DNA from 2 places in the Lentzea sp. NPDC058436 genome. Region 1 is predicted to be linked to the other one. Evidence: riboswitches for the same ligand, from Rfam matches in the RefSeq annotation. Region 1 holds a riboswitch; the other holds the start of a gene.

What was found. Region 1 has a riboswitch for thiamine pyrophosphate ahead of ACFWN2_RS41865 (FAD-dependent oxidoreductase). Riboswitches for the same ligand answer to the same signal wherever they lie in the genome.
Region 2: another riboswitch for thiamine pyrophosphate. It lies ahead of ACFWN2_RS32430 (thiamine ABC transporter substrate binding subunit); the one in region 1 lies ahead of ACFWN2_RS41865 (FAD-dependent oxidoreductase).

The regions. Positions count from the first base shown of each region.
Region 1 is NZ_JBHXLF010000026.1:83,958-91,568, forward strand. Features, by position in the region: gene ACFWN2_RS41840 (S1 family peptidase) at 479-1,462, shown strand; gene ACFWN2_RS41845 (NADP-dependent oxidoreductase) at 1,516-2,406, opposite strand; gene ACFWN2_RS41850 (TetR/AcrR family transcriptional regulator) at 2,456-3,019, shown strand; gene ACFWN2_RS41855 (dioxygenase) at 3,002-3,763, opposite strand; gene thiE (thiamine phosphate synthase) at 3,795-4,433, opposite strand; TPP riboswitch at 4,460-4,571, shown strand; gene ACFWN2_RS41865 (FAD-dependent oxidoreductase) at 4,575-5,522, shown strand; gene thiS (sulfur carrier protein ThiS) at 5,519-5,719, shown strand; gene ACFWN2_RS41875 (thiazole synthase) at 5,721-6,476, shown strand; gene ACFWN2_RS41880 (MarR family winged helix-turn-helix transcriptional regulator) at 6,552-6,995, shown strand; gene ACFWN2_RS41885 (SRPBCC domain-containing protein) at 7,065-7,490, opposite strand; gene thiD (bifunctional hydroxymethylpyrimidine kinase/phosphomethylpyrimidine kinase) at 7,496-7,611, opposite strand, start outside.
Region 2 is NZ_JBHXLF010000012.1:137,975-145,585, forward strand. Features, by position in the region: gene ACFWN2_RS32410 (hypothetical protein) at 1-151, shown strand, start outside; gene ACFWN2_RS32415 (mannosyltransferase) at 430-1,644, shown strand; gene ACFWN2_RS32420 (glycoside hydrolase family 88 protein) at 1,561-2,496, opposite strand; gene ACFWN2_RS32425 (4a-hydroxytetrahydrobiopterin dehydratase) at 2,601-2,894, opposite strand; TPP riboswitch at 2,929-3,039, shown strand; gene ACFWN2_RS32430 (thiamine ABC transporter substrate binding subunit) at 3,034-4,032, shown strand; gene ACFWN2_RS32435 (ABC transporter permease) at 4,008-5,615, shown strand; gene ACFWN2_RS32440 (ABC transporter ATP-binding protein) at 5,615-6,565, shown strand; gene ACFWN2_RS32445 (SDR family oxidoreductase) at 6,578-7,333, shown strand; gene ACFWN2_RS32450 (ABC transporter permease) at 7,330-7,611, opposite strand, start outside.

The DNA.
Region 1 (7,611 bases):
GTTGATCTGTCGTGAGCTGTGACACACTTCGTTCACGTTCGGGGCGGAGCGTCATAGCCGAGAGTTCCGCAACTTCACTCGAACGGGCGAAGGAAATCGGTCAGAACGGACCGGGAGGAGGCGCGCATGAGGCTCGTGGCACGTCCGCTTGAGCCCGGCGCCTGCTGTGGCTTCGCCGCGCTACCGAGGACGGGAGGGGTGGGGCGACCCCTGCCGCCGCCCCACCACCCGTCCCCCTAAGGCCCCCGAGAGAGGTCCCTGCAACCGACTCTCGGGTTCCCCTGCACCCGAAAGTGAGGGAGACGTCTTGATGAACCGCACGAGTGCGGCCCGTGTAACCGGTGCCGTGTTGCTCGCCACCGGAGTCGTCACTGCTCTCAGCGTACCGGCGTTTGGCGCCCCTGCCGCACCAGTCGCCCCAACCGGTTCCGATACGGAGAGCTACCCGGCCGAATTGCTCCAAGCGGTGGAGCGTGATTTGGGCCTGAACGCTGACCAGGCCCGCGTCCGGTTGGCGTCTGACCACCAATTGGCCGGTGTCGCCGAGCAGGCGAAGTCGTCCCTGGGCGATGCGTTCGGCGGAGCGTGGATCGACCAGGCGAGCGGCAGACTGACCGTCGCGGTGACCAAGTCGGGACTCTCCGTGACCGGCGCGGAGACCCAGGTCGTGAAGAACTCCCTCACCCAGCTCAACGGGACGAAGTCGGTCCTCGACCTCATGACCGCCCCCAAGGCGATCACGAGCTGGCGCGTCGACGAGAAGTCGAACAGCGTCGTCGTCGAGGTCAACAAGAACGTACGCGACGCGGCAGCGGACCAGTGGATCGCGACCGCGAAGTCCGTCAGCGGAGCGGTCCAGGTCGCCGAGGTGACCGAGAGCCCCACCCCGCTGTACGACCTGCGCGGCGGTGACGCCATCTACATGGGCGGCGGACGCTGCTCGCTCGGCTTCTCCGTGTCGGGCGGCTACGTGACGGCGGGCCACTGCGGCACCACCGGCACCGCGGTCTCCGGCTTCAACCGCGTCGCGCAGGGCACGTTCGCCGGCTCGGTCTTCCCCGGCAACGACTACGCCTGGGTGCGCACCAACGCGAACTGGACCCCGCGGCCGTGGGTCAACCGCTACAACGGCACGAACGTGATCGTCCGCGGCAACACCGAGGCCGCTGTCGGCGCCCAGATCTGCCGTTCGGGCTCGACGACCGGATGGCGCTGCGGCACCGTCCAGGCCAAGAACCAGACCGTGAACTACCCGCAGGGCCAGGTCCGGGGCCTCACCCGCACCAACGCCTGCGCCGAGGGCGGCGACTCGGGTGGTTCGTGGGTGGCGGGCTCCGGCTTCGGCCAGGCCCAGGGCGTGACGTCCGGCGGTTCGGGCAACTGCTCGTCCGGCGGCACCACGTACTTCCAGCCGCTCAACCCGATCCTGTCGCGCTACGGCCTGACCCTCACGCGGGGCTAGTCCTGAGCTGAGAGCGCCGCGGCACCTCCTGGGTGTCGCGGCGTTTCGCGTTCTCAGACGAGCACGATCTTGCCGTGGGCGTGGCCGGTCTCGCTCAGCCTGTGCGCGTCGGCGCCCTGAGCGAGCGGGAAGACACCCGCGAGCGGAACGGTGAACGAGCCCTGCTCGGCGAGTGCGGCCGCGATGGCGAGGCCGTGCAGCGCCTGGGGATCGGAGCCGGGGCCGCCCGCCGTGTGGGTCAGCCGGATCCCGTGCTCGCCGGACAGGTCCGCGATCGTCACGACGCGGTCCGGTGAGCCGGCGATCGCCACCAGGTCGGGCACCGGGCCCGCGCAGTGCAGCACCGCGTCGACCTCGCCGACGCGGTCCGCCAGCCCTTCGCCGTAGACCACAGGGGTCGCGCCCAGGCCCGCCACGAAGTCCTGCGTCGCCGGTCCCGCGGTGCCGATCACCTTCGCGCCCCGTGCCGCCGCCAGCTGGATCGCCACCGTCCCGACGCCACCCGCCGCGCCCGCGACCAGCAACGTCGCGCCGTCGCGCACGTCCAGCGCCCTGGTGGCGGTCTCCACGTTGGCCGCCGCACCACCAATCTGCTCCCAGCTCAACGCCGCCGGCCTGGGCGCCCACGCCGCCAGCACGGCGAACTCGGCGTTCGCTCCGCCGAGCCGTGCCAGGTCGACCATCCCGAACACCTCGTTGCCCGCGCTCACGCCGGTCACCCCCTCGCCGACCTCGTCGACGACACCGGCCGCATCCACGCCGGGCACGTGCGGGAGAGGCAGCCGCTGCCCGAACCGCCCGGAACGCAGGCCGGCGTCGGCCGGGGTGACACCGGAGGCGCGCACCGCGATCCGGATCTGGCCGGGGCCCGCGTGCGGTTCGGCGACCTCGGCCACGTGCAGCAGGTCAGCGGGGCCGTACTGGGTGAACTGGAGTGCTCGCATGGCCGCGAAATTAGTGGAACAGTGCGTCCGCTTAGCGGAAACTGAGACGGTGACGGGAAATCTGACTCACAACCTGCGTTCGGACGCCCAGGACAACCGCGACCGGATCATGACGGTCGCGCGGGAGGCCTTCGCGTCGGAAGGCTTGGACGTTCCTATGCGCGAGTTGGCCCGCCGCGCCGGTGTGGGTCCCGCGACGCTCTACCGCCGCTTCCCGACCAAGGAGGCGCTCGTGGTGGAGGCGTTCTCGGAGCAGATGGCGGCCTGCACGGCCGCGGTCGACGAGGGGCTGGCGCACCCGGACCCCTGGGAGGGGTTCCGCCACACCGTGGAGGAGATCTGCCGGCTCCACGTGCTCGACCGCGGGTTCGCGGCGGCGTTCAGCGCCACCTACCCGAGGGCGATCGACTTCGCGTCGGTGCGCGACACGGCGTTCCGCTCGCTCGCGGAGCTCATCCGGCGGGCTAAGGCGTCCGGACGGCTGCGGGCCGACTTCTCGGTCGACGACGTGGTGCTGCTGCTGATGGCGAGCGGGGGCGTCCGCAACGGGACGCCCGCGATCGCGCGGCGGCTCGCGACCCTGTTCCTCGAAGGCTCAGCTGAACTGCACTGACCGCTTCGACAGGCCGTACCAGAAGCCCTCGACGCTGGTCCGCGCCTTCTCGTCGCTCGCGGCGCCGAGTGCCACGAAGAGCGGCGCGAAGTGCTCGGTCCTCGGATGGGCGATCCCGGCGGCCGGTGCCTTCACCTGGAAGTCGAGCAACGCGTCCACGTCGCCGGTCGCGAGCTGCTGGTGCGCCCAGTCGTCAAACTCCTTCGACCACGACGGCGGCTCGTAGTCCGGTCCGGCGGGGAAGTTCACGCAGCTCAGGTTGTGCGTCATGAACCCGCTGCCGACGATCAGGACGTTCTTGTCCCGCAACGGAGCCAGCTTGCGGCCGATCTCGTGCAGCTCGCGCGGGTCGAGCGTGGGCAACGACATCTGCAGCACCGGCACGTCGGCGTCCGGGAACATCTCCTTCAACGGCACGTAGGCGCCGTGGTCGAGACCGCGTTCCTCGTCCTGCTCGACGTGCCCGCCCAGCAGCTTGCGGACGTCGTTCGCGAGCTCCGGCGCGCCCGGCGCCTCGTACGTCACGTCGTAGTAGCGCTGCGGGAAGCCCCAGAAGTCGTAGACCAGCGGCACGGTGGTGGTCGCGCCGATGGTCGTCGGCGCCTCCTCCCAGTGCGCGGAGACCATGAGCACGGCCTCCGGGCGCGGGAGCGTGGCGGACCAGTCCTTGAGCTCTCTGGTCCACGTCTTGTCGTCAGCCAGCGGGGGAGCCCCGTGGCTCAGGTACAGCACAGGTGCGCTCACGGGTTCGAGCGTACGCCTTTTAGTTCGAATTTCAACGATCAAGTTCGGATTTGAACAACTCGGCGGCCTTGCGGGGGTCCTCGGCGTCCGTGATGGCCCTCACGACGACGACTCGGGTGGCTCCGGCCTGCTTCACCTCGTCCAGGTTCGTGAGGTCGATGCCGCCGATCGCGAACCACGGGCGGTCGGTCTTCGTGGCGCGGACGAGGTCGAGTCCCGGAGCCGGACGGCCCGGCTTGGTCGGGGTCGGCCAGCACGGGCCGGTGCAGAAGTAGTCGACGCCGGGTTCGTCCGCCGCCGCGGTCATCTGGTCGACGTCGTGGGTGGAGCGGCCGATGACCACCTCGTCGCCGATGATCCTGCGGGCGAGCGGGACGGGCAGGTCGTCCTGGCCGAGGTGCAGCACGTCGGCGTCGACCGCGTGCGCGATGTCCGCGCGGTCGTTGACGGCGAGGAGCTTGCCGTGGCGTTCGGTGGCGGCGGCGAGCAGTTCGATCGCCTCGATCTCCTGCTTCGCCTCCAGTGACTTGTCCCGCAGCTGGATGATGTCGACGCCGCCCGCGAGGACCGCGTCGGCGAACTCGGCCAGATCAGGCCGGTTCGGCGTGCAGAGGTAGAGGGTCGCGTCGGCGAGTCGTTGCCTGATCAGGTTTCCGTCGAGTCCTGGCACGCACGCACGTTAACCGTTATGTTGAAGTCGGTCCGCACGGGAGCCTGGAGAACACCGGGCTGAGAGGGAGCGTGGTTCGCTCCGACCGTCGAACCTGATCCGGGTCATGCCGGCGCAGGGAGCGTGAATGCCTTGAGCAGTGTGGAAGTGGCCGTCCTGGGTGGCGGTGTCATCGGTCTGTCCGCGGCGCTGGCCGCGGCACGGGCCGGGTTCTCCGTCTCCGTGACCGATCACGGGTCGCCGCACGCCGGTTCGCGGGTCGCGGGCGGGATGCTGGCGCCGCTGACGGAGGCGTGGCCGGGTGAGGAAGCCGTGGTGGCGCAGGGTGTTGAGGCACTCGCGCTGTGGCCGTCGTTCGCCGCGTCCCTCGGAGTCCCGCTGTTCGACGCGGGAACGCTGGCGGTCGGGACGCAGCCAGGTGACCTCGCCGACCTGCGGCACGCGGGGGAGTTGCTGACCTCGCGGGAGATCCGGGCGCTCGAACCTTCGCTGGGCCCGGCCGTGCGCGGTGGCGTGTACGCGTCGGGTGACCTCGCCGTCGACAACAGGCTGCTGCTTTCCGCACTGTGGAAGGCTTGTCGCGAGGCCGGTGTCCTGTCCGATGTGGACGGCCGGGTCACGGTGATCGCCGCCGGGGCGTGGAGCGGGTCGCTGCACCCGGCCCTGCGCGACGTGATCAGGCCGGTCAAGGGCGAGATCCTGCGGCTCACGCACCGCCCCGGCGCGTTGCCGCCACCCCGTCACACCATCCGCGCGCTGGTCTCCGGCCGCCCGGTGTACCTCGTGCCGCGCGACGACGGACTGGTCGTCGGCGCGACCCAGTACGAGGCGGGATTCGACACCGACGTGTCCGTCGCGGGCGTGCGGGACCTGTTGCGGGACGCGGAAACCGTGCTGCCGGGCATCGCCGAGTACGCGCTGACCGAGGCCGCCGTGGGGTTCCGCGCGGGCAGCCCCGACAACGTTCCCGTCGTGCGGTGGCTTGAGCCCGGCGTGATCGCCGCGACCGGCCACCACCGCAACGGGCTCTTGCTGGCCCCGCACACCGCACGGCTCGTGGTCGGGCTGTTGGAGGGAGGAAGTTCGTGAGGGCGAAGGTGAACGGGACCTCCCGCGACCTGGCCGAGGGCACTTCGGTGGCCGCGGTCGTGACGCTGGTGGGCGCACCCGAGAAGGGCGTGGCGGTGGCCTTGGACGGCGCCGTGGTGCCGAAGGCGTTGTGGGACTCGACGATCGTGCCGGACGGCGGCGTGGTCGAGGTGCTGACCGCGGTCCAGGGAGGCTGACGTGGACGATCCGCTGATCATCGCGGGCAGGGAGTTCCGGTCCAGGCTCATCACCGGCACCGGCGGTGCCGCGAACCTCTCGGTGCTGGAACGGGCACTGGTCGCGTCCGGCACCGAGCTGACGACCGTGGCGATGCGCCGGGTCGACGCGGCCGGGCAGACCGGTGTGCTGGAGTTGTTGCGGCGCCTTGGAATCGAGGTCCTGCCGAACACCGCGGGCTGCCGCACGTCCGCGGAGGCCGTGCTGACCGCGCAGCTCGCGCGGGAGGCGTTGGAGACGAACTGGGTCAAGCTCGAAGTGGTCCACGACGAGGAGACCCTGCTGCCCGACCCGGTCGAGCTGCTGGACGCGGCCGAGCGGTTGGTGAACGACGGGTTCGTCGTGCTGCCCTACACCAACGACGATCCGGTGCTGGCCTTGAAGCTGCAGGACATCGGCTGCGCGACGGTCATGCCGTTGGGATCTCCCATCGGCACGGGACTGGGAATTCGGAACCCGCACAACATCGAGCTGATCACTTCCAGGGCATCTGTTCCAGTAGTTCTCGACGCGGGCATCGGCACGGCCTCCGACGCCGCCCTGGCGATGGAACTCGGCTGCTCAGCGGTACTTCTGGCGACCGCCGTCACACGAGCCCAGGACCCGGAACGGATGGGCGCCGCCATGCGTTGTGCGGTCGAGGGCGGACGGCTGGCGCGCTTGGCCGGACGAATTCCGCAGCGCTTTTGGGCCCAAGCGTCTTCGCCGGGTCTCTGAGTCGCTACCTTGGGTACTCACGTGTTGGGGGATGATTGAGCACTACGTAATTTCCGCCGAGGAGGACTACTAGCCGTGACAGCCCCCATTGACGCCGAGGTCGAGGACGCGACGGCGCGCCTGTACCTGGCGATCGGCCGGCTGGGCCGGTTGTTGCGCCGCACCGGTTCCCCCGGTCTCGGGCCCGGCGCGGTCTCCGCGCTGGCCACCCTCGCGCGCTGCGGCCCCATGCGCCTCGGCGACCTCGCGAACAAGGAGGGCGTGGCGCCACCGACGCTGTCCCGCATCGTCGCCGCGCTGGTCGAGGCCGGGTACGTGAAGCGCGAACCCGACCCGCAGGACGGCCGCGCGTGGCTCGCCACCCCCACGCCCGAGGGCGAGACGATGGTGTCCGGCGTGCGGTCCGCGCGGGTGCGCGAGCTGCAGCGGCGCATCGAACAGCTGACGCCGGAACACGTCGCGGCTCTGGTCAGCGCCCTGGACGCGCTGGAGACGCTCGTCGGCGAGGAGTCGAAGTAGCGCACGAAGTCCAGGACCGCCGGCACGCGGTGGGGAACCTCGTCCGAGGCTCCCGATCCCGGCGGTCTGTCAGACCCCTTCTGCCTGTGCCCGGACTAGCAGCGCCTGGTTGAAGGCGTCGAACTCGGCGACCAGCACCTCGCGGGTCTGCGCCAGCACGTCCGCGGCCATCGTGCCGGTGAACGACTCCACGTTCACCAGTCGCGTGCCGCTCTCGACTTCGCTGAGCTCCCAGCGGTGGCGCCCGAAGAACGTCTCCGGGTCGCCGCCCTGGGAGGCCAGCACGTACTTCTCGGCCGAGGTGATCTCACCGTCGAAGTCGCGTTCGAACGGCGTGCCCTTGGCCGCCTTCACCTTCGTCCTCACCCCGTCGACCCGCGTGTACTCCATGACGGGGTTCCACCTCGCGTAGCCCGCGTAGTCGATCAGCACGCGCCACACGTCGTCGATCGGCGCCGGGATGACCAGTTCGGTCCTGACCTCGTTGTTCTGCACGGTTGTCAAGCATGCTGGGCCGGTCCAGCGGTTTTTTCGAGCCGCCAGAACGGCGAGACCGGGCCGGAACCCGCACCCAGCGGATACGCCGTGGCCACCGAGCGGACGATGAACTCCTTGC
Region 2 (7,611 bases), on a different contig from region 1:
CGTCCTCGGTCTGATTCTGCTCGTCGTCGGATGGCTGATGGGTATCAGCATCCTGACGACGCTGGGCGTGGTGCTCCTGGTGATCGGCGCGATCCTCGCCGTCCTCGGCGCGGTCGGCAAGCCGATCGGCGGCCGGGCGCACTACTTCTAAAGACGCAACAGTCACCGTTCCTCCCCTCGGAAACGGTGAAGGGGGAGTCTCCTTTGTGGAGGCTCCCCCTTCGTTTTGTCTCACAACGGTTTTACACGTTGTTCCTGGCGCGTGCGGCAGCAGCGAACACTCCGAACGCGACCCCCAGCATGGCCAGAGCGGCGACAGCGGCAACAACAAGATCAACAGACATGATCAGAAAAACTCCCTCTTGCGATCTCTCCCGTCCTTATGACGCCGGGGTACCCCGGAACGTTGCCTCGGGTAACGTTTTCGGGGTGAAACTCCGTGCTGTGGAAGCGCGAGTGCTCTCCGTAGCGCCGTGGCTGTTCGCGTTGTCGGTGCTCGGGCACCTGTTCATGGTCGCGTTCCAGACGAAGATGACCATGATCGACCTGCTGGTGTACCGCAACGGGTCGCCGCACCTGTTCTCCGGCGACCTCTACGAGTGGCGGCTCGACCAGTACGCGGACGTGTTCCCGCTGCCGTTCACCTACCCGCCGTTCGCGGCCGCGATCTTCACGCCGATGAGCTGGGTGCCGTGGGAGGCCTCGCGCTGGATCTGGCAGCTGATCTGCCTGGGCTGCCTCTACTACATCGTGCACGTCACCCTGAAGCTGCTGAAGCTGCAGGACCCGCGCCGCGTGATGCTGTGGACCGCGCTGACGCTGTGGATCGAGCCGGTCCGCACCACGCTCAACTACGGCCAGATCAACCTGGTGCTCGTCGCGATCCTCATCGGCACGCTCGCCAGTGTGCGCAACTGGGTCGGCGGCGCGGGTGTCGGGTTCGCGGCGGGCATCAAGCTGACGCCCGCGATTTCGGGGCTGTACTTCCTGATTCAGCGCCGGTGGATGGCCGCGGTGTGGTCGTTCGTCGCTTTTGTCGTCGTCTACGGCATCGGCTGGGCCATCTCACCGTCGCAGTCGGACAAGTTCTGGTTCCAGCTCTTCGGTGACGCGAGTCGCGTCGGGCCGGTCGGCAGCGCGATCAACCAGTCGATGCGCGGCGCGTTGAGCCGGACGTTCGGCTACGACGTGAAGACCGGGGCGATCTACATCGTCGCCGTGCTCGTCGCCGCCGCGTTGACGTGGTTCGCGGTCAGCAGGACCAAGGACGTGCTGGCGTTGATCGTCAGCGTCCAGATGCTCGGCCTGCTCGTCTCGCCGATCTCGTGGAGCCACCACTGGGTGTGGATGGTGCCCGCCCTGCTGTGGCTGGTCTACGAGGGCGGACACCTGCTCTGCAAGATCACCGCCGGCCTGTGGGTGCTGCTGACCGGCGGCTACCTGATCTCGTTCCTGCTGCTCGCCCAGCCGAACATCTGGGACTTCCCGCGGCCGTGGATCTTCGTGCTGCTCGGCTGGGGCTATCCGGCCGCGGGCATGCTCACGCTGGTCGCGATCGGGCTAGCAACCCGGCGTAAGAGGGACGAGTTGCTGACCGGCGAGGAGAAGGCTGCCGACGGCGAACCCAGCCGAGTCGCCGGCTGACGCGGGCCTCCAGGAGTTGCGGGCCGCGGTCCAGCCGAGCAGTCCGTCGGCGTCGAGCGCGGTCAGCAACGCCTGCCAGCCCTTCTGGGCGTGCGGCAGGTAGGTGGCGCGGTCGAGCACGCCCGCGTTGATGCCGGCCGCGATCGCGTAGGTGATCATCGCGGTGGCCGCCGAGTCCTTGCCGGTGGCGCCCCAGAAGCCGTCGTGGCGCTGCAGGAACTTGAGCGTCTTGAGGCTCTTGGACAACGTCCTGGCGTACTCGGCGCGGTACGGGTGGTCGGCCGGGAGGGCGAGCATCGCCTTCGCCAAGCCCTGCACGGCCCAGCCGTTGGTCTGCGCGTTCAGGCTCCACAGGCCCGTGAACTCGTTGAACGTCCTGGCTTTCAGGCTTTGGTAGGACCGGAACGAGTAGTCGAGCATCGCCTGGTCGTTGTCGGCGAGCGCGATCCGCGTGAACGACGGCAGCGCCATGTTCAGCGCGTCGGGCGACCGCCAGTGGTTCCCGCCGTCCTTCACCTGGGCGCGCAGGTTGTCCCGCAACGGTTGCAGCACCTCGGGCTCCGGGTGGAAGTACGCCACGTCGAGGTACGGCTCACCGGTCGCCTGCGCGTCCGGGGCGAAGGGGGCCGCCGGGTCGACCGGCAGCAGGTAGGAGTTCGCCTGCACCCACGGCCACGTCTTGTGGTTGCTGATCCCGGTGGTCCGCACCTGCGCGAGGTTGCCGACGTGGAAGCCCGCGTTGGACCAGTTGTTCGCCGCGAGATCGGCACCCTTGGTGACCCACGTGGCGCTGGCCTTGATCATCGTGTCCGTCACGGCACACGGCACGGCCTGAGCCGCGGCCGGAATCACGGTCAGCGTCCCGGCAAAAAACAAGACGAAAAGTGATGTGCGCAACCGCATGAGGGTGTTCCCTCTCATTTCCGCGGGCGGCGGCAGCGCACATCTTGACCGAATCAGCTCAGGGCGTCCAGGACTCCGTCGATCTCTTCGGCGAGAGTCACGTCGAGGGCGGTGATTCCTCCCTTGTAGTGCGTGCTCAGGCGAAATGTGAGGGTCTTGTACCGGATGTCGATGTCCGGGTGGTGGTTGTCGTTCTCGGCGATCTCCGCGATCCGGTTCACGACCATGATCGCTTGGGGGAAGCTCGCCAGCTCCACGGTCCGGACCAGCGCCGCGTCCTGGGCGCTCCAGTCGGGCAGCTTGGGCAGCACGTCGTTCAACTGATCGTCGCTCAACAGCTCGGCCATGTCCTGATCGTCCCACCACGTCACGTAAGCTGCGCGTTTGCCACGGGAGTCCGGTGAAGCGCCGGGCTGAGAGGAGGGCTCGCAAGCCCTCGACCGTCCACCTGATCCGGGTCATACCGGCGTAGGGAGAGGTTTCGCTGTGAGAAGGATTTGTGCTGTTTTCGCTGCTCTGGCGCTGACGGGCTGCTCGGCCGGCACGTCGACCGCGCCGCAGTCGCACGAGGTCACGCTGGTGACCCACGACTCGTTCGCGGTGAAGCAGGAGGTGCTGGACGAGTTCCAGAAGTCCTCGGGCATCACCGTGAAGCAGCTCGCGAGCGGTGACGCGGGCGAGCTGACGAACAAGCTGGTGCTGACCAAGGCGAACCCGATCGGCGACGTCGCGTTCGGCGTCGACTCGACGTTCGCGTCGCGCGCTCTGAGCGAGGGCGTGTTCGCCGAGTACGCCTCGCCGGAGGCCTCGAAGGGCGCCCAGCGGTACAAGGCGGACGACACGAACCGGCTCCAGGCCGTCGACGTCGGTGACGTGTGCCTGAACATCGACCCGGCGAAGCTCACCGCCGGCGAGCCGAAGTCGTACGACGACCTGGTGGACCCGAAGTTCAAGGACCAGTTGGTCGTCGAGAACCCGGCCACGTCGTCGCCCGGTCTCGCGTTCCTGCTCGGCACGATCGCCAAGTACGGCGAGAACGGCTGGCAGGAGTACTGGACCAAGCTCAAGGCCAACGGCGTCAAGGTCGTGAGCGGCTGGGAAGAGGCCTACAACCAGGAGTTCTCGGCCACCAAGGGCACGCGGCCGATCGTCGTGTCGTACGCGTCGTCGCCGTCGGCAGAGGGCGGCAAGACCAAGGCCGTGCTGGACACCTGCTATCGCCAGGTCGAGTACGCGGGTGTGCTGTCCGGCGCCAAGAACACCGAGGATGCCAAGAAGGTCCTCGACTTCCTGCTGGGCGAGAAGTTCCAGGCCCAGGTGGCCGAGCAGATGTACGTCTACCCGTCTCGTGAGGGCGTCGCGCTGCCCGAGTCGTGGGCCAAGGACGCTCCGTTGCCGTCTTCGCCGCAGTCGCTGCCCGCGGACAAGGTGAAGGACAACCGCGAAGCGTGGGTCGAGCAGTGGCGCAAGCTCGTGCAGGGCTGAGTTCGCGCACGGGCTGGTCGGCGGCGGCACTGCTGCCGCTGGCCTTCCTCGCGCTCTTCTTCGCCTGGCCCGTTCTCGCGATCGTCAACCTCGGCCTGCGCGAGGGCGGTGTGCTCGCCGCGGTCTTCGAGGCGGACACGTGGGAGCTCGTCGGCTTCACGCTCGGGCAGGCACTGGCGTCGACGGTCGTGGCGGTCGTCGCCGGGATGCCGCTCGCGTTCGTGCTGGCGCGCTGCAAGATCCGTGGCCTGGGGTTGGTTCGGGCGGCCGTGATGGTGCCGTTCGTGCTGCCGACCGTGGTGGTGGGCCTGGCCTTCCGGACGTTCTGGCCGGACGGCGGGGTGCTGCCGATCGTGCTGGCCAACGCGTTCTTCAACGTCGCCGTGGTCGCGCGGACCGTCGGTGGGCTGTGGGCGCACACGGATCGACGCGCTGAGGACGCGGCCCGTGCGCTCGGCGCGTCACGGCCGCGGGCGTTCGTGTCGGTCGTGCTGCCCGCGCTGGCACCGGCGATCGGGTCGGCCGCGGCGGTGGTGTTCCTGTTCTGCGCCACGAGTTTCGGCGTCGTGCTGGTGCTGGGCGGGGCGCGGTACCGGACGCTGGAGACCGAGATCTACCTGCGGACGGTCGAGCTGTTCGACCTGTCCGGGGCGGCCGCGCTGTCGTTGCTGCAGTTCGCCGCGGTGCTCGCCGTGCTGGTGCTGGGCGCGTTGGCCCGGCGTCGGCGCGAGACCGCGCTGGCGTTGCGGGGCAGGGAAGAGCTGGCCCGTACGCCCACCGGCGGTGAGTGGTACGTGGTGGCCGCCGCGTTCGCCGTCGTGGTGGCGCTGCTGACGCCGGTCGTCGGGTTGATCACCCGGTCACTGTCCACACGGGACGGCTGGAGCTTCGCCGGGTACGTCGCGCTGAACACCCGTGGTGACCGGGGAACGCTGGCGGTGACCGGGATCGACGCGGCGGTGAACTCGTTGCGGACGGCCTTCGACGCGACCCTGGTGGCGTTGGTGGTCGGGGTGTTCTCGGCTGTCGTGCTGGTCGGGTTGCGCCGGTCGGGGGCACGGTTCGCCGAGGTGCTCGACACCGCGCTGATGCTGCCGCTCGGGGTGTCTGCTGTGACGGTCGGCTTCGGCTACCTGATCACGATGGACGCGCTGCCCGGCGACTTCCGCACGTCGCCGATGCTGGTGCCGCTGGCCCAGGCGCTGGTGGTGACGCCGTTGATCGTGCGGATGGTGCTGCCGGTGCTGAGGGCGGTCGACGAACGGCTGCGGCAGGCGGCGGCGACCCTGGGTGCATCTCCGGCGCGCGTGTGGCGTGAGGTCGACCTGCCGCTGGTCGGCCGGTCTTTGGTTGCGGCAGCGGGATTCGGGTACGTGGTGGCGCTGGGGGAGTTCGGGGCGACGAGCTTCCTGGCCCGCCCGGACGCGCCGACGCTGCCGGTGGTGATCGCGCGGCTGATGTCGCGGCCGGGGGAGTTGAACAGCCAGATGGCCTACGCGGCGTGCGCGCTGCTGATGGTCGTGACGGTCGGGTGCGTGCTGCTGATCGAACGGTTGCGCGTGCCGAGCAGCGGGGAGTTCTGATGGCACTGGAACTGGACTCGATCACCGTCCGCTATGGACAGACGGCCGCGGTGTCGGACGTGTCGCTGGAGGTGGCGGACGGCGAGGTCGTCGCGCTGCTCGGGCCGTCCGGCTGCGGGAAGTCGACGTTGCTGCGCACGGTCGCGGGGCTGGAGAAGCCCTCTTCCGGTGCGGTGCGGTGGGACTCCGCCGACCTGGCCGGCGTTCCGGTGCACCGCCGTGAGTTCGGGCTCGTGTTCCAGGACGGCCAGCTGTTCCCGCACCGCACGGTCGCGGGGAACGTGGCGTTCGGCCTGCGGATGAAGAAGACCGAGCGCGAGGCGCGCGACAAGCGCGTGCTGTCGCTGCTGGAACTGGTCGGGCTCGAAGGCTATGCCGATCGCCGGGTCACGCAGCTGTCCGGCGGTGAGCAGCAACGGGTCGCGCTGGCACGGGCTTTGGCGCCGTCGCCCCGGTTGCTGCTGCTGGACGAACCGCTGTCGGCGCTGGACAGGGCGTTGCGCGAACAGCTCGCGGTCGACCTGGCGCGGTTGCTGCGAGAGGCCGCGACCACGGCCCTGGTAGTGACGCACGACCACGACGAGGCGTTCATGCTGGCCGACCGCGTGGCGATCATGTCGCGCGGCCGGATCGTCCAGGTCGGGCCACCGGCAGAGGTGTGGTCGTCACCGGTCGACGTGGAGACGGCGAAGTTCCTGGGCTGCAACAAGTTCGTGCCCGGCTCGTTCGTCGGGCTGGACGTCGAACGGGTCGGGCTGCGGGCCACGGCGCTGCGGGTCGACTCCGACGGGCTCCTGGAGGGCACCGTCGTCGAACGGGTCCACCGGCGTGATCACGTGCGGCTGCTCGTGGAGATCGGCGGCGAGGAGTACGAGGCCGTGGGGCCGGTGTCCGTCGGCGACCGCGTGCGGCTCGCAATTGACTTGGACGGCGTCGCGCGCGTCGGGTAGTCATGGAGCCCTATGGGACTTCTTGAAGGACGCGTCGCGCTGGTCACGGGTGTGAGCCGGCGGCAGGGAATCGGCTACGCGATCGCCTCGCGGCTGCGCGGGCTGGGCGCCGAGCTGTTCGTGCAGCACCACGTCGCGCACGACGCCTCACAGCCGTGGGGCGCCGATGACGTGAGCGAGGTGTTGGGGGATCTGGGTGCTCAGGGGCTGGGCGTCGACCTGGCCCGGCCCGAGGCGCCGGAGGAGTTGGTGGCCGCGGCCGTCGAGGTCTTCGGACGGGTCGACGTGCTGGTGTGCAACCACGCGCGGTCCGGTGGCGACGGGGCGTTGGGCGAGCTGACGGCGGTGATGCTCGACGAGCACTACGCCGTCAACACGCGGTCGTCGATCCTGCTCGCGCAAGCGTTTGCCAAGCAGTGGACCGGGGACGACGGTGGCCGGGTGGTGTTCCTGACGTCCGGGCAGAACCTCGGGCCGATGCCCGGCGAGGTCGCCTACGCGGCGTCGAAGGGGGCGCTGGCGGCGATCGTCGCGACGCTGTCGCACGAGCTGGCCGAGCGTGGCATCACCGTCAACGCCGTGAACCCCGGCCCGACCGACACGGGGTGGGCCGGACCGGAGCTCACGGAACTGGTCAACGAGCGGATGCCGCACAGGCGCTGGGGTCAGCCGGACGACGCCGCCCGGCTGATCTCCTGGCTGTGCACCGGCGACGCTGCCTGGATCACCGGTCAGGTGATCAACAGCGAAGGCGGTTTCCGGCGCTAGTTGTCCTTCGTGATCAGGCGCATCGCGGCCAGGCCCGTGCCGATCAGCAGGTAGCAGCCGGCGAGCAGCGTGCTGTCCCAGATCTGGTCGAGCGGGATCGGGTCGCGCATCACGTCGATCAGCCCGGGGAAGCCCGTCGTGATCAGGAACGGGTGCAGCCAGTCGAGCGACGGGAACTGCGACAGCACCTGGAACACGATGATCGACGTCATCGTCGCCGCCTGCACCACCAGCGGGTGCTCGGTGGTCGCCGAGACGGCGAGGGCGACCGCGCCGAT